Regions from separate parts of the Mesorhizobium sp. B2-7-3 genome, predicted to be linked through region 2. Evidence: predicted binding sites of a transcription regulator. Region 2 holds the regulator's gene; each other region holds the start of a gene.
The links. The regulator LexA, encoded in region 2, represses DNA repair genes until DNA is damaged. The targets are predictions, from matches to a motif close to TGTTCNNNNTGTGTTCNG.
Positions count from the first base shown of each region.

Region 1: the regulator LexA is predicted to act here: its motif matches at 2,152-2,169, upstream of FJW04_RS15280 (PA0069 family radical SAM protein).
Region 3: the regulator LexA is predicted to act here: its motif matches at 2,625-2,642, upstream of FJW04_RS22810 (single-stranded DNA-binding protein).
Region 4: the regulator LexA is predicted to act here: its motif matches at 1,756-1,773, upstream of FJW04_RS28395 (sel1 repeat family protein).

Region 1 is NZ_VFTY01000006.1:84,972-89,234, forward strand. It holds gene FJW04_RS15260 (membrane protein) at 1-67, shown strand, start outside; gene FJW04_RS15265 (4-(cytidine 5'-diphospho)-2-C-methyl-D-erythritol kinase) at 73-996, shown strand; gene moaB (molybdenum cofactor biosynthesis protein B) at 983-1,537, shown strand; gene FJW04_RS15275 (glycosyltransferase) at 1,566-2,093, opposite strand; gene FJW04_RS15280 (PA0069 family radical SAM protein) at 2,244-3,398, shown strand; gene FJW04_RS15285 (ribonuclease HII) at 3,551-4,246, shown strand.
Region 2 is NZ_VFTY01000017.1:34,623-38,885, reverse strand. It holds gene FJW04_RS28025 (ComEC/Rec2 family competence protein) at 1-1,116, shown strand, start outside; gene lexA (transcriptional repressor LexA) at 1,110-1,853, opposite strand; gene FJW04_RS28015 (GntR family transcriptional regulator) at 2,264-3,037, opposite strand; gene FJW04_RS28010 (ABC transporter substrate-binding protein) at 3,187-4,173, shown strand; gene FJW04_RS28005 (ABC transporter ATP-binding protein) at 4,232-4,263, shown strand, end outside.
Region 3 is NZ_VFTY01000010.1:239,982-244,244, forward strand. It holds gene uvrA (excinuclease ABC subunit UvrA) at 1-30, opposite strand, end outside; gene FJW04_RS22790 (hypothetical protein) at 728-1,027, opposite strand; gene FJW04_RS22795 (ATP-dependent Clp protease proteolytic subunit) at 1,115-1,720, opposite strand; gene FJW04_RS22800 (SRPBCC domain-containing protein) at 1,744-2,205, opposite strand; gene FJW04_RS22805 (metalloregulator ArsR/SmtB family transcription factor) at 2,202-2,516, opposite strand; gene FJW04_RS22810 (single-stranded DNA-binding protein) at 2,742-3,266, shown strand; gene FJW04_RS22815 (OsmC family protein) at 3,393-3,818, shown strand; gene FJW04_RS22820 (MarC family protein) at 3,825-4,263, opposite strand, start outside.
Region 4 is NZ_VFTY01000018.1:18,345-22,607, reverse strand. It holds gene FJW04_RS28410 (AMP nucleosidase) at 1-399, opposite strand, end outside; gene FJW04_RS28405 (hypothetical protein) at 517-711, opposite strand; gene FJW04_RS30125 (hypothetical protein) at 752-907, opposite strand; gene FJW04_RS28400 (DUF2147 domain-containing protein) at 1,116-1,457, opposite strand; gene FJW04_RS28395 (sel1 repeat family protein) at 1,897-2,163, shown strand; gene FJW04_RS28390 (branched-chain amino acid ABC transporter substrate-binding protein) at 2,591-3,712, shown strand; gene FJW04_RS28385 (acetyl/propionyl/methylcrotonyl-CoA carboxylase subunit alpha) at 3,794-4,263, opposite strand, start outside.

The DNA.
Region 1 (4,263 bases), on a different contig from region 2:
CAACGGCGCGATGGGAACGCTGGTCAAGGATCCGCAGACCGGCGAATACCGGCTGGCCAAGGACTGACCCTCATTTCACTCGCAATCGAGACTGCGGAATCCGGTCAGCGTGTCCGGACATGGGCCGCACCCGCCAAGATAAACCTAGCTTTGCACGTCACCGGCAGGCGCGCCGACGGCTATCATCTCATCGAAAGCCTGGCTGTGTTCACGCGCTTTGGCGACAGGATCGAGATCGCGCCGGCCGACGCCGATGAGTTCAGCGTGTCCGGCCGCTATGCGGCGGACGTACCGCTCGATGGCGGCAATCTTGTGCTGAAGGGCCGCGACGCCCTGCGGCAGGCCGCTGGCGTTCGGAGCACGCCGCCGGTAAGCATCAGGCTCGAAAAGAACCTTCCGGTCGCATCCGGCGTGGGCGGAGGATCGAGCGACGCGGCGGCCGTGCTACGCGGGCTGACCGAGAGCTGGGGGCTGGAGCTCGACAGCGCCGAACTGGCGCGGATCGGTCTTTCGCTTGGCGCCGATGTGCCGATGTGCCTGGCGGCAAAGCCGCTGGTCGCGCGCGGCATTGGTGAGGAACTGTCGATGGTGCCGGATTTTTCAGCACTGGGTCTCGTGCTGGTCAATCCGGGTGTGCCGGTCTCGACGGCGGAAATCTTCGCCGCATTGTCCCATCGCGAAAATGAGCCGCTGCCGCCGCTGCCGCGCAGCATCGATTTTCACAGCCTGCGCAACTGGCTGGAAATCACCCGCAACGATCTCGAGCAGCCAGCCCTTGCGATGCAGCCCGCCATCGGCAGGGCGCTTTCATGGCTTGATAAGGCCGGATCTGGCTTTTCACGAATGTCCGGGTCGGGCGCGACGTGCTTCGGCCTGTTCGAGACCGGCAATGTCGCCAAGCGCGCGGCGGCCGAGATCCGCAGCCGCCAGCCCGACTGGTTCGTCGCGGCAACGCGCAGCATGGCGTCGGAGGCTGGGCGAGATGGCCAGAATTGACGAGAGCCGAGCCTTCATTCCGGTGCGCATCGCGGTGCTGACTGTTTCCGACACACGCAGCTTGGCCGACGACAAATCCGGCCAGACATTGGCCGATCGCATTACCAAGGCCGGCCACATCCTGGCCGCCCGCGATATCGTCACCGACGACCGCGAAAAAATCCGCGACGCCGTTCTGGCGTGGTCGCGGGACAAGGCCATCGACGTCGTGATCACCACTGGGGGAACCGGTTTTACCGGACGCGATGTGACGCCCGAGGCGCTGGAGCCGATCTTCGAAAAGCGCATGGACGGCTTTTCGGAAGTGTTCCACCGCATTTCCTATGACAAGATCGGCACCTCGACGATCCAGAGCCGGGCGACCGGCGGTGTCGTCAACGCCACTTTCGTCTTCGTGCTGCCGGGCTCGCCCGGCGCCTGCAAGGACGCCTGGGACGGTATCCTCGAGCCACAGCTCGATTACCGGCACATGCCCTGTAACTTCGTCGAGATCATGCCGCGCCTGGACGAACATCTGCGGCGCGGCAAATCGGCGTCGTAAGCAACGCCACGCAGAGCCGTTGCAAAAATCACCCCCCAGAGCGGTGCTGCTGCTTCGGCTGCGCTGGCCAGATTTCGGCGTCGAGCCGTCTGGTCGCCAGCCCGCGCGCTAAGGCCTCGGCGCTGCCGGCATTCTTGGACAGCGATGCCGCCTGTCGCTTGCTGATCACCAGTCCGTCGGCGAGCGCGCGGTTTGCCGAAAAGACCCGGGCCAGGAACGGTGGACGGCTGCCCCGCGCCCGCGAGAACCGGGCCGCTATTGTCTGCCTGGCCGTATGGGCGACGACGGCGTCGATCCAGCCCTCCACCAGCCTCGCACCCGGTTCGAGAAACAGCAGCCAGTCACCCTTGGCCTGGCGGATGCCGGCGGCGATGCCCCCGCTCCCCACATAGTGGCAGCCGGCATGCTCGGCGACGCGATGGGTCTGGTCACTGGAGCCCGTGTCGCAGACGACAACCTCACGCACCACGCCCTCGACCGCGCCGCCAATCAGCGTCCCCAGCGTACGGGCGAGCCCCTCCTCGTCATTGTGCGTTTCAATCAGAACACTGAGCATGATTAGCCGAATAGCGGAAAGCGTTGGTCGGCGCCAGTTTTTGCAGCGCACCATAGAAAGTTCTTGATTTGTTCTCATCGATAAAATAGGAATAATTTCATGAACAGAGCGATTCGACACAACATGGACAGTCCCTGGGAGCGGGCGAAGATGGAACCGATCATGCGAGCCGACATTGCAGCCTTCGGAGCAGGACGAGCCGAAATGGCCAATGCAATGATCGAGCAGAGCGGCATGCGGGTCCGTCCGGACCGCAACCGCGGCCGGTCGGCAGGCATCAATCCGTCCGGCCGGTTCGAACCTGTCAGCCGGCATGTCTTCGACGACGGCTGGAGTTCGCTGGAGGAACTTCCTCCCTTCAAGACCGAGGTGCAGGTGGAAAAGCCGCGCACCATCATCACCCGCAACGAATCGCCCGACATCTCCTTCGACCGGTCGATCAATCCCTATCGCGGCTGCGAACACGGTTGCGTCTATTGCTTCGCGCGGCCGACACACTCGTTCATGGGCCTGTCGCCGGGCCTGGACTTCGAATCCAAGCTGTTCGCCAAGCCCGACGCGGCACGCCTGCTCGACAAGGAATTGTCAAAGGATGGCTACCAGCCGCGCACCATCGCCATCGGCACCAACACCGATCCCTACCAGCCGATCGAGAAGCAGTACCGGATCATGCGCGAAATCCTCGAAGTGCTGGAGGCGCGCGGCCACCCGGTCGGCATCGTCACCAAGTCAGCCCTGGTCGTGCGCGACATCGACATTCTGTCGCGCATGGCGGAGCGGGGCTTGGCCAAGGTGGCGCTGTCGGTGACGACGCTTGACCGCATGCTGGCCAGGACGATGGAACCTCGGGCATCGACGCCGACCAAGCGGCTGGAGGCGATCAGGCAGCTTTCGGATGCCGGTATCCCCGCTTCGGTGATGGTGGCGCCGATCATTCCGGGCCTGACCGACCAGGAGATGGAACGCATCCTCGACTCGGCGCACCATGCCGGGGCGCGCGAAGCCGGCTATGTGGTGCTGCGCCTGCCGCTGGAGGTCAGCCCGATCTTCAAGGACTGGCTGCTGCGCCACTATCCCGACCGCTACCGCCACGTCATGTCGCTGGTCCGTTCGATGCGCGACGGCAAGGACTACGATTCGGAATGGGGCAAGCGCATGAAGGGCGCCGGACCCTATGCTTGGCAGATCGGCCGGCGCTTCGAAATCACCGCCAAGCGGCTCGGCCTCAATGCCGAGCGGCGTACGCTGCGGACCGACCAGTTCGTCGCTGCCGGCAAGGACCAGGAGCAGTTGATGCTGCTCTGAACCGAAAATCGCCTCGGCTGTTCATTGCCGCCGTGGCAAAGAAATCCCGTCCGGCCTGCCCCGGCCTGCAGACGGTGCCCTCCCGGTCCGGCGCCCCACCCGACCCGGAGGGACTTGCGGAGAATCGGAGCCGATGCGAACCTCGCCGCAACATGGCTCGCGCGCGTTCTGATTCTCCGCCTCTCTTCGAAATCGTCGAGAAACCCGATTTCTCCTTCGAGACGAAGGCGATGGCCGATGGTTTGTGGCCGGTCGCGGGGATGGACGAAGCCGGTCGCGGCCCGCTCGCGGGTCCCGTGGTCGCGGCGGCAGTGGTGCTCGACCCCGCCAATATTCCCGAGGGTCTCGACGATTCCAAGCGGCTTAGCCACCTGCAGCGCGAAGCGCTGTTCCTGCACATCATCGGCTCCGCTCTCGGCGTCTCGATGGCGTCGATCAGCGCCGAGGGCATCGATGGCACCAACATCCTCAAGGCGAGCCTCGAAGCGATGCGCCGCGCACTGGTCGGGCTGCCGGTGCAGGCTAAGCTCGCGCTCGCGGATGGGCGCGACGTGCCGCCGGGATTGCCCTGCGAGGGGCGCGCGCTGATCAAGGGCGACCAGCGCTCCCAATCGATCGCCGCAGCCTCGATCGTCGCCAAGGTCATGCGCGACCGCATGATGCGCGGCTGCGGCAACCATCACGACCGCTACGGCTTCGAAGTCCATATGGGCTACGCCACGGTCCGGCACCGCACGGCGATCGAGGCGCATGGGCCAGTGGCTCGGCTGCATCGCACCTCGTTTGCGCCGTTCCGGCTGGGCGGGACTGAAGTGGTTGAGGAAGAGAGCTTGGCCGGGCTGGAGTAAGGCGACGGCAGTGGCAA
Region 2 (4,263 bases):
ATGTCGTTCGCCGCGACCGCGGCCCTGGTTGGCGCTTATGCCGGCTGGGCCGATCACCATGCGGGAAAGACGCGGCCACCGCCGCCAAAGCGATCCCTGGCGGGGTTCCTGACGCGAAAATTCCTGCTGGCGACAGGAGGATTGGCCATGACGTCCATTATCGCCGGCAGCGCCACGGCACTGTTTGCCATCTGGCATTTCCAGCGGGTATCGCCGCTCAGCCTGTTCGCCAATCTGGCCGTGATGCCGATCGTGTCGGTCGTGATGTTCCTGGCCGTCGCCAGCGCCCTGCTGATGCCATTCGGACTGGATTGGCCGGCTCTCTATCTCATGGGCAAGGGCCTGACAGCTATGATCGCCGTGTCGGCGTGGATATCGGAGCGCTCTCCGGTCGATGGAGTCGGGCTGATTTCGCAGCAATCCGTGCTGCTGGTCACCGTCGCGCTGGCAATCGCGACGATGGCGACGACATGGCTGCGGCTCGCGGCGCTGCCATTCGCGCTTGCCGGCCTGTTGATTGTGTCGCACACACGCGCGCCCGATGTGCTGATCTCGGAAGATGCGCGGCTGGTCGCGCTGCCGATCGGCAATGGCGAACTGGCCGTCAACCGGGAACGTCCGAACGAATTCGCAACCGACAACTGGAAGCGCGCCCTGATCTCCGAAACAATCGTCAAACCGGAAATGTTCGACACGACAGACAGGCAATTCGATGTTGCCAGTCCCACCGACCTGCCGCCGGGATCGCCCTTCTACTGCCGCGAAGGCCTGTGCCTTGCCAGGCACCCTTCCGGCGCGATCATTGCCTATGTCGAGGACCGCAAGACCACCTGGAAAGCCTGCGCTTTCGCCGACCTGATCATCGTCAACGACGCAACCGCCTATGACGCCTGCCATAATCCACTGGTTCTCGTCGTCACCAAACGGCAGCTCGCCCGCAAGGGAAGCGCTGCCGTCTTCTTCAATCCCCAGTCGGCCACGACCCGGGCCGCGATCGCATTCGCCATCGACGGACCATACCGGCCCTGGCACGAACAGCGAAAATTCTCACGCGAGGCGAGGGGGCTGCCGCCGTACAAAAAACCCGACAAGCCCGATGGCAAGCCGGCTCAGTAACGCCTGATCAACCCGACCAGCTTGCCTTGCACCTTGACCCTGTCCGGCCCGAAAATGCGCGTTTCGTAGGCTGGATTGGCGGCCTCGAGCGCGATCGAAGCGCCTTTGCGGCGGAACCGCTTCAGTGTCGCTTCCTCTTCGTCGACCAGTGCCACGATAATTTCGCCCGGGCTTGCCGTGTCGGCATTGCGGATAATGACCGTGTCTCCATCGAAGATACCAGCCTCGATCATCGAGTCGCCCTTGACCTCCAACGCATAGTGCTCGCCGCCCATGATCATGTCCGGCGGCACCGAGATCGAATGCGTCTGATGCTGGATGGCATCGATCGGCACACCGGCGGCGATACGGCCCATGACCGGGATGGACACGGCTGAAACCGCATCGTCGTCGTTGCCGGCCGCGGGCAGGCGCGAAGGCGCAGCGGCCGGCCTGATCTGGCGTCCGAGACTGCCTTGGCCAAGGCTGCCTTGGATGACGCTTGGCGAGAACTTCTTTGCCGCATTGAGGCCCGGCGCGATCGAGTCCGGCAACCGCAGCACTTCCAGCGCGCGCGCCCGATTGGGTAGCCGGCGAATGAAGCCGCGCTCCTCCAGCGCCGTGATCAGGCGATGGATCCCCGACTTGGAGGCAAGATCGAGTGCTTCCTTCATCTCGTCGAAGGAAGGCGGTATCCCGCTTTCCTTGAGCCGTTCGTGGATGAACATCAGCAGTTCATGTTGCTTGCGTGTCAGCATGGCGGCCCCCAAGACATTGAACGAAAGGTTGAACCAGAATCGAAAAAACAAACCCAGAACAAACACTATCTGTTCCAGTTGTGTTCTGCAACCGTTTAAAGTTTAATGAATTTGTTAAGGGGTCTGAAGTTTTTTGCCCGCGACGGCGGGCGGCAACCAGTCCTTTCCGCCGTCGGCAGGCGCATTGAAATCGTTTTGGTTAATGGCCTGTGGCCCATCCGCCGACGAGGCTTTGGCATCAGTTAGTTGGAAGGCTTCTCCTCGGAAGGACGTATAAATCGCGGAGCCATTATTCGCGGAACGAAACGAAACCAAAATGCCAACGATTGGTAGCTTCGGGCGGCCATGGATCGGGGCGTTCGGCGCACTCCGGCCAGCGCGTTCGAATAGGCGTCGCGGAAGCGCTGAAGTTATCCCGAACCCGCCTTCAAGCTGCCGGCGCGAGCGGCGTATCTGGTAGCGCCGCTGTCTTCGCTGTGGACATAGACGTGCAGTGTGTAGCCGATATGCGCCGTCATCAGCGCCTTGGCCCGCTCGACGTCACGGTCGAGCGCCGCTTCCATGATCGCGGTATGGTGTTCGATCGCAATCGCTTCGCGTAGCGCTTCGATTGCCTCTTCATAGCCATCCTTGAGGCCGGCCGCGGCCCGCAGTGTCGGCGCCAGACCAAGAAAGCGATGATGCCGGCGCAGCTGATCCGAGATCGTCGAGCGGAACCGCAACAGCCAGTCGCATGTGGCGGCGCTCAGCAGCGCCGCATGGAAAGCCTCGTGGTTCTCGTCCCATCTGTCGACGGCCGCGTCCGAGGGATCGTCGACCGCCGTCTTGCAACGCGAGAGCCGGTAGTGGGCGGTGACCACGGCATCCTCCCACTCCCTGCCGCCTTTTTCCATCGATTCGAGGAACAGGGGTATCTCGACCACCATCCTGGCGCGTGCCAGATCCTCCAGCTCGGCCCGCGACACCGGAGCCACGGCAAAACCACGATTGCTGATCGCGGTGACCAGGCGTTCGGCCTCGAGCCGCGACAGGGCTTCGCGCAACGGTGTCCAGCCGACGCCATAGGTGCCGCGCAGCGCACTCAGTTTGAGCGGGGCGCCGGGCATGAGGCGCGTGGTCAGGATGTCGCGCCGCAACAGCTGATAGGCGGCTTCCGTTTTTGTGGAACTCGTTTCATCCCGCATGGTGATCAATCCGTCGTCTGGCGAAAGTATATATGATATTGAGGCACAGCAACAATTATATATAATGTTTGACACAGACCGGCGGACTGACCATGATCGCCGTAGTAGCCGCGTTTCCAAGCGGCCCTGATCAAATCTGGGAGGAAATGATGTTGAAGTCGAAATCCGCTTGGTTGTCGGGTTTGGCCCTGGCAGGCGCATTGATGGTCGGTGCCGGCAGTGCCGCGGCCGATCAAATCCGTATCGGCATTGCCAATTTCGGCGAGCATCCGCAATTGAACGCCGCCACAGCCGGCTTCAAGAAGGCGCTGACGGATAATGGCTTCGTCGAGGGCAAGGACGTCGTCTACACGGAGAGCCACACCAATTTCGATGCATCGCTGGTGCCGCAGATGATCGCCAAGCTGCAGGCCGAGCAGCCCAAGCTGATCTACACCATCACCACGCCGGTCTCGCAGATCGCCAAGAAAGCGCTCGCCGGTTCCGGCATTCCGATCGTTTTTGCCGCGGTCACCGATCCAGTGGCGGCCAAGCTGGTGCCGTCATGGGACGCCGGAGACGAAGGCATGACCGGCGCCAGCGATCTGCAGGACGTCGCCGCGGTGATGGCCTTCACCAAGAAGCTGCTGCCGAACGCCAAGCGCTTCGGCGTGCCTTATAATCCCGGTGAGGCCAATGACGTTGCCTTGGTCGAAAAGATCAAGGCGGCGGCACCGGCCGCGGGCTTCGAGGTGGTGGAGGTCGGCATCGACAACGTCAATGACATCCAGCAACGCATCGCTTCGCTCGCCGGCAAGGCCGACGTGATCTACGGCCCGGCCTCGAACCTGATCCAGCCGGCGATCGCCGCTGTCTCCGCGGCCGCCCGCCAGGCCGGTATCCCGGTCGTCAACTCCGATGACAGTGCGGTCCGCAACGGCACCGTGCCGGCGAGCTTCGCGGTCAATTACACGCAGGTCGGCGTCAACGCCGGCAACATCGCCGCCGAGATCCTCAAGGGCAAGGATCCCAAGACGATCGCGCCGTCGCGCCCGGCCTACAAGGACCACATGGCAACGATCTCGCGCAAGGCGATGGCCGCGTTCGGCATAGAGATACCGGCTTCAATGGCCGATTGCGGCTGCATCGTCGACTAACATCGGAACTGCTGGGGTGACGGCGTCGGCGCCGTCATCCCGAGGTCAGGGAGAAACGATGCTCGAGATTCGATCCGCGCGCAAAGTGTT
Region 3 (4,263 bases), on a different contig from region 2:
GCGAATGGAAAGATATTTATGGTCGGCCATGTCAGGTCGCCGCCTCAGATCTGGAATTTGTGGGATCGGCGGGTTTCCCCGGCCATTCCCTATGTAGTTATTTTTGCCGCCACGTCGAGAGACGCCACAATTCTCGACAGAAGTCGTTTAACCGCCTTTCGCGCGAGGGGGCAAGCGGAAAGAACAAAGGCCGAACACGCTCCTGACAAAGCTGTGCGGAAGCTGACCCGAACGTAAGCTCCCGGCGATCACATTTTTCCGTAACCGGCTATTGATGGTTGACGCGGCCAACTCACGGGAGCAGTCTTGCGAAGTCAGCGAAGCCGGCCGTCTATCGATGGCCTCGCCGCCCCAAGGCGGCCTGCGAGACGCCGCAGGCATTTGCGATTTGCGCTTCACGACGACAATGTCGCAACGGACAAGAGGAGCGGAGCATGACGCCACCGGATAGTCCCCCAGGGCTTCAGTTGTTACTGGAGCCGCGGCAGGCATAAGTGCCAAGGGCAGGCGTTTGCGCCACCCGACAAACCGTGACCTGCCGTATCCCTGAAAATCAGAGACTGCTAGTCGGATCGTCGGCTGAATGCCGCGAAGCATCCGAAATCAAACGCCGGCAGTACACTCCCGGCAAAAATGGATTTGAGATCCAGAAAAGCCCCGTCCGTTTGCCCAAGGCACGGCGGGGCTGTTCTTTTGGCGGGCTCCAGTTGGAAGGCCCGATCTTTGCCTATCTGGGTGGCTTGGTCCCGCCAACTCCGACATCGACGGTGATGCTGCCGGAAATCCTGACATCGGTATTGCCGATCTTGAACTGCCCGTTGCCGCTGCTGGGGAACGCGTCGTCGGGTTCGGGCACCGGGGCGGGCTTTGCGATGCGATAGTCGCCGGTTACGCCGGGCAGGGCGCCTTTCCGAACCGACGACGAGGCCTCGTCGGCAAGTGCCGACCTGGACACAAGGCCGACGATGGCAAGCACCATGGCGGCCGTGACACGGTGCGATGTTCTTGATCGATGAGTGTCGGTCATCCCTTGTTATAGGGGCCTGCCGCCACCGGAGCCAGAGCGGGATCGTCAAATCTTCGACAAGCAGCAGGATTTGACCTCACTCTGGTCCTACGCAGCCTTTTTGCGGGTGTCGAACACATGGTCGACGATGCCCCAGGCCTGGGCCTCGCGGGCGGTCATGAAATGGTCGCGGTCGAGCGTGCGCTCGACGTCTTCATAGCTGCGGCCGCAATGCTGGGCGTAGAGTTCGGTCATGTGGCGTTTGGTCTGGCCGATGCGTTCGGCGTGCCGCTGGATGTCGGAAGCCTGGCCCTGGAAGCCGCCCAGCGGCTGATGCAGCAGGATGGTGGCGTTGGGTAGTGCGATGCGCCGCCCGGCCGTGCCCGCCATCAGCAGGAACGATCCCATCGATGCGGCAAAGCCCATGCACACGGTCGACACCGGGCAGCTGATATACTGCATCGTGTCGTAGATGGCGAAGCCGCTGGTCACCATGCCGCCCGGCGAGTTGATGTAGAGCGAGATCTCCTTCTCGGGATTGTCCGACTCCAGCGACAAAAGCTGCGCGCAGACCAGCGCCGAGACGTCATCGTTAATCTCCCCGTTGACGAAGACGATGCGCTCGCGCAGCAGCCGCGAAAAAATGTCGAATGCGCGTTCGCCGCGGCTCGATTGCTCGATTACCATCGGCACAAGACTGGCAACACCGCTCATTTTCTGTCTCCAATTTTCCGTGTTCAAGCCGCGTGCAGCAGCAGAAGGCGTGGGGTGTTCGCGGCTATAGGCGTGCCGGTCCCGTGCAGCGAAAGCCGGCAGCCTGCCCCCGCCATGGCCACGGCCGGCATCGCCTTGCGAGCAAAGCCGTCATGGAGGATGCGCAGATGCGTGCCGCCGGAAACGGTTCGGGCGAGTGTGAAGGTGACGGTGCTGTCGAGTGGGTGCGCGGCATCGTCCGACCGCTCGCGCCAGGAATAGCGCAGCAGGCGTTCGGGCTCGGCATCGAGAATCTCGCATTCGATCGCCGCGTCTTGACCGGCGAAGGCAAAGCGGCTGCCGGTCTGCGGCCTGATGTCGTTGGGCATCATCCAGGCGGCGAGCAGTTCCGGCACGGTCAGCGCCCGCCAAACCTTTTCCGGCGGCTCGGCAAGATCGTATTCGAACTCAATCGCATCGGGAGAGACTTCGCTTTGGCTGTTCATTGATCCATGTCCTTCAAAACCGTCTTCAGCCTTTCGATGCGCTCCGGCCAGAAGGTACGGTAGCGTTCGATCCATGAGAGCAGCGGGGCAAGCCCCTGCGGATCCGCACGATAATAGGCGTTGCGGCCGGCCCGCCGCTCGACCACGAGGCCGGCGCCCCGCAGCACCGCCAGATGCTGCGACACCGCCGGTTGCGACACCGTCAGGCCGCTGCGCAATTCCGACACGCTCATCTCGCTTGTGGCGAGACGCTCAAAGACGGCGCGGCGTGTCGGGTCGGCCAAGGCGCGGAAAATCTCTGCTTCGATCATGACAAAAGCATAAGTCGATACTTATCGATTTGGCAAGCGCTGTTTTGAGACCCATATGCGGCGTTCCGGCATTGCTGCCATTCCTTGACAATTGGCGGCGGTGCATATAGGAACGAAAAGGGAACAAAAACCTTGTGGGAAAAGCCAGCCTTGGCAAGCGGCTGACGTGCGTAGCCTGTAAGGTGCTGCGACAAAAATTTGTTTCGGATAGCGCGGAGAAATATCATGGCGGGTAGCGTCAACAAGGTCATTCTGGTCGGCAATCTCGGCGCTGACCCTGAAATCCGCCGCCTGAACTCGGGCGAGCCGGTCGTCAACATCCGCATCGCGACGTCGGAAAGCTGGCGCGACAAGAATTCCGGCGAGCGCAAGGAAAAGACCGAGTGGCATAACGTCGTCATCTTCAATGAGGGCATCGCCAAGGTGGCGGAGCAGTATCTGAAGAAGGGCATGAAGGTTTATGTCGAGGGCCAGCTGCAGACGCGCAAATGGCAGGACCAGACCGGTGCCGACAAATACACGACCGAAGTCGTGCTGCAGAAATTCCGTGGCGAGTTGCAGATGCTCGACGCGCGTGGCCAGGGTGAGGGCGGTCAGGTTGGCGGCTACAGCGGTGGCGGCAGCAGCCGTGGTTCCGATTTCGGCCAGTCGAGCCCGAACGAAGGGTTCAACCGCGGTGGCGGCAACGCTCCCAGGGGCGGCGGTGGCGGTGGTTCGTCGCGCGAACTGGACGACGAAATTCCGTTCTGATCGAAAGCCGCACCAAATAGCGAATGCCTTTACTTGATATGCCCCGAGGGTCCGCATGGACTTTCGGGGTTTTGCATGGTGGTTTGAGCTGACGTTGGCGCGATCAGAGACGTAAGAGGACTGGCGATGAAGGCACGGGTAAAATGGGTCGAGGAGCGCACCTTCGTCGGCGAGTCCGGCAGCGGCCACAAGGTCGTGCTGGGCACGGCGTCAGGCCCGGAAGGCAAGACGCCGGGACCGAGCCCGATGGAGCTGGTGCTGATCGGCACCGGCGGCTGCTCGGCCTATGATGTCGTCCATATCCTCGAAAAGGGGCGCGAGGCCGTCGAGGATTGCGTGGTCGAGCTCGATTCCGACCGCTCCGAAACCGATCCCAAAGTGTTTGCCCGCATCCATATGCATTTCATCGTCAAGGGCCGGGCGCTGTCCAGCGACAAGGTCAAGCGGGCAATCGACCTTTCAATCGAAAAATACTGCTCGGCCTCCGCCATGATGGCCAAGACCGCGACGATTACCCACGACTTTGAAGTCATCGATACGACCGCAAAATAAGCGGGCCTACGAGGCCATCAGCGCCTTGATGCCATCTGCCACGAACTGCACGGCCAGTGCCGCCAGGATAACCCCGAGCAGGCGGGTCAGGATCGAGCGGCCGGTCTGGCCGAGGATGCGGTCGATGCGTTCCGACAGCACGAACACCAGATAGGTTATGACGAGGCAGACAAGGATGATGCCGACCAGGGCCGCCTGCGCCGCAAAACCCTGAAACGAGCCGGAGAGCAGCACCGTCGCTGAAATCGCGCCGGGGCCGGCGATCAGCGGGATCGCCAGGGGGAAGGCGGCGATGTTGTGGATCATGTCCTTGGTGATGGCGACGTCGCCGATCTTTTCCTTGCGGTCCTGCCGGCGCTCGAACACCATTTCGAAGGCGATGAAGAACAGCAGGAACCCGCCGGCGACACGGAACGCCGGCAGAGTGATGCCGAACACCGACAGG
Region 4 (4,263 bases), on a different contig from region 2:
GGCGCCGTCGACATAGGTGCCTTCCAGGAAAGCGAAATGCAGCGGGATCGGCGTGGTCGATTCCGAGACGGTTACCGACACGCCGTGATTGCGCATGATCAGCCGAAGCTGCTCGATGAGGTAGGTCTCGAACAGGTCCGGCTGGGTAACCGTGGTGGCGAAATGCCCTGGTGTTGGCATGTGGCCATAGGCTTGGCGCGAGTCGACCTGGGTGAACGAACTCGTGGTGACGCCGATCTCGGGGTAGAAGGCCCGGTAGCGCTTGCTGCTGTCGCCGCCGGCGGCTAGGGCCGCGAAGGAATCGCGCAGAAACTTGGTATTGCGGTCGTAGAGCACCTGCAGCGCGGCAACGGCCTTTTCGGCGTTATCGAAGCTTTGCCGGCCAAAGGGCTCGGGCATGACGACAGATTCGATGGCTTGGGGATAGATTCGCTTTTCCATGGCTCAATATAGAGACTTGGACGGGCGGTTGGGAGGGGGCTCGCCGCCGAAGGCGCTCAAAGCGCGCTTTTTTCTTCAACCCCGCTGCAGGCTGACCAGCAGCACGAACCCGACGCCGGACTTTCTGAGCGCCGGCGCCTCGATCGTCGAGCCGCTATCGGCGCGCATCATCGGCACCGCCAGGACCGGAGCGGCCAGAAGTATCAGGATGAGCGCCGCCCGCGGCAGGAGCCGGAGGGTCTTGGAGAGGTTGGCGGCGATGCGGTTCATGATCTCTGTGCTTTTCTTTTCGAGGTCCGGGTTCTCTGCTTCAGTGACGAAAATCGGTCGGGCAGGCGAGATGGCACATTCTGGTGGCGCCGTCCCAGGAGCGCGGGGAACGGCCCGCTTCGGCGACAAGGATGGCGAAGAACATTCCAAACAGGCTCATCAGCAGGCAGACGATGGTGAAGCGGCGAGCAAGCATTGGGTCCGTGTCTCCTTCAACACGCATGAGAATGCCCTGACGCCTCTGAACCGGCTCTGATGCCGGCGTTCATCTGCCGTTCAAATTGATTGAAGGGATGTTGACTGGGTTGCGGCAACCAGAATGCCGACCGAGCGCTGCCTGCTCATCGACAGAACGAAAACGGGGCCCGCCAGGCCCCGTCTAGAGATCACAAGGAAATGGTCGCCTAGAGTTTGTGCCAGGTCTGGCTCTTGCAGATCAGTCCGCCGAGCACGCAACCGCTCATCTTGAGCGAGGCGCCCGACAAGGTTGCCTTGCCCGAATAGGTCTTGTCATTTGCCGGATCGGTGATGTTGCCGGTGTATTTGTTGTCGCCGGCCGCCTTGAGCGAGCCGATGGTCTTGCCGGCATATTTGCCTGATTTGAGCGTGATGGAGAACGAGCTGCTGCCTGAAATGGCAGCGGTGTCGCCGGCTTGCGTTTTCCAGTTGCCCTCGATCGGATCGGCCCACGCCGCGCCGCTCAGGATCAAAGTGGCCGCCAGGGCCAGGCTCACTTTTCGAGACATGTCTTCCTCCCTTTGGATAGCCGGCCGGATGCTCCGCCTCGCCGGTCTGCCGCTTACGCAAACGTAAGCTAATCCAGCTTCCGTCAAAACGAAAGCGGTGCCGCGACGGAAGGTTTTGGCATTTCGAAAGCGCCTGAATTCGCCCTGTCGGCCCGGAAATGAAAACGACCAGCGCCTCGTGTTTGCTTTCTAGGGTTAGCAGAGTGTTGACCGCGCGCTCGAAAATTTTCGGCAAATTTGGCGAAAACCAGCTGAATTGCTGGCTTCGTATCCTTAACGAATTTTCGCGTTTACCTCTTGTTTTAGCTTTGTTTTCCTCAAATTAAGCACGCCATTTAACGACGGATTCAAGCCTGCGCGGCATTCTCGAAAGCATCGAAAGAGCGGCCCGGACAAGACGAACGGAGGCAGCTCTCGGGAGCCAGACAGGGGACTAAAAATGGCACGTTTTGAAATGCTTGAAGCAGGCTTCGGCGCCATGGGGGCAACTGCCCAGGCCGACATTCTTTTCGAATTGGGCATGATGTATGCGACCGGCCGCGATTGCGAAACCGACGTCGTTGCCGCCCACAAATGGTTCAACATCGCCGCCATCAAGGGATCGGCCCGCGCCGCCGAGTTGCGCTCGGAACTCTCGGCGGCCATGTCGAAGGTCGAGATCGCCAAGGCGCTGCGCGAAGCCCGCGAATGGATGACCATGCACTGAGTTCCGCCAGACGGAGACGCTCCGGCCAAGACCGCAGAAAGACGGTCGGGCCAACAGGGAAAAGGCTGCGCAGACAGCCAGGCCACGGCCATCGACAACGAGAATGCGGCACGCCGACAGGTCCAAGCCGCGCAACGGACCATGATCCCGAAGACTCCGGTTTTCGGAAGGATCATGGCCAACATGAAGACAGGGAAGGTGGGTTGGGTTCACAGCGCGGGGGCGCCGGGGAAACAGCCTGACCGGCAAAAAAAGCCACGACCGGCCGGAACAAGGCTGGCGTGGCTTTTTGCGTGGATGAGGCCGCGCAGGCCTAATCGAGTGGCGCCAATGCGCCTAGACAGGTCCGATGAAGGATGAAATTGTCCCGCCTCTCTGGAAGAAGCGCGGCCGGGCGGCCGCGCGTGAGTGGAGGAGTTCTATTGTCATGAAAAAAATGAGTGTTTTGAGCGCGGCCATTTTCGGCCTGATGATGAGCGCGCCGGTCGCGTTCGCCGATGACATCACCATCTCAGTGGTCGGCCCGATGACCGGACAGCTCGCCACCATCGGCGATCAGTTCAAGCAGGGCGCACAGGCCGCCGCCGATGCCATCAACGCGGCTGGCGGCGTCAACGGTTCCCAGATCAAGCTCGACATCGAGGACGACCAGTGCGATCCCAAGCAGGCGGTGTCGGTCGCCAATCGCATCGTCGCCAACAGCGTCAAGTTCATCGACGGGCATGCCTGCTCGGGTTCCAGCATTCCGGCCTCGGCGGTCTATGCCGAAGCCGGCGCGCTGATGATGAGCCCGGCTTCCTCGAACCCGGTGCTGACCGATGCGGCCGCCAAGGCCGGCTGGTCGACGATCATGCGTCTCTATACGCGTGACGACGCACAGGGCGCCTTCATCGGCCCGTGGATCGCCAAGAAATACGCCGGCAAGAACGTCGTCATCCTGCACGACAAGAGCGCTTACGGCCAGGGCGTGGCTGATGCCGTCAAGGCGACCATGAATACCGGTGGCCTCAAGGAGGTCTATTATGACGCCATCAACCCCGGCGAGAAGGACTATTCGGCGCTTGTCACCAAGCTGAAGGATCTCAAGGCCGATGTCGTCTATTTCGGCGGTTATCATCCTGAAGCTGGCCTGATCCTGCGTCAGTCGGCGGAACAGAATTTCAAGTTCCAGCTGATCATGCCGGACTCGATCGCTTCGCCGGAATTCTGGCAGGTTGCCGGCCCGGCCGGCGAGGGCACGATGTTCGTGTTCCCGTCGGATCCGCAGGCAAAGCCGGAAGCCAAGGCAGCCGTCGAGAAGATCAAGGCCGGCGGCTTCGTGCCGGAAGGCTTCACGCTGTTCTCCTATGCCGTGGTCCAGGCATTCGCCGAAGGCATCAAGCGTGCCGGCAGCGACGATCCGGCCAAGGTTGCCGAGGCGCTGAAGAATGGCACGGCGATCAGCACCGTTGTCGGCGACGTCACCTTCGACGAGAAGGGCGACCTCAAGAATGCCAGCTACGACATCAACCAGTGGCATGACGGCAAGTACGCGCCGATCGCGCAGTAATCGCCCTGGCAGTCGGGTACTCCAAGGGAATGGCCGGGTTCGTCCTGGCCATTTCCGTTTGCGGTCCGCGGTGCGCTCCTTCTATCCGCCGGCGGCCGCGGTGGACGCGTTCTGGTCCTCGGCGAACCGCACCAGCACTGTCCCGTCGGTGACCTGTGCGCCTTCCCCGGCGACCTCGGCGATCACCCCGTCATGCGGGGCGGCGATGGTGTGCTCCATCTTCATCGCCTCGAGGATCAGCAGAGGTTGTCCTTTGATCACAGCGTCGCCTTTCGCCACGCGCACAAGCTTGACCAGGCCCGGCATCGGTGCGCGCAGGCTGCCGGTGGCGGCGGCCGCTTCATCGCTCCTGGCCAAGGGGTCCGGCACCGCGAAAGTATAGCCGACGGCGCCTTCGAACACGGTGATGTGGCCAGGCCAGCGGGCGAGGCGGGGAACGGCGCGAATATCATGCGAATTGGTGTTGTCATAAAGCGCATCGAGCGCCACCTGGAAGCGCCCGTCCGATCGCACTGAAATCCTTGCCTGAATGGCTTCGTCGCCGAACGTCA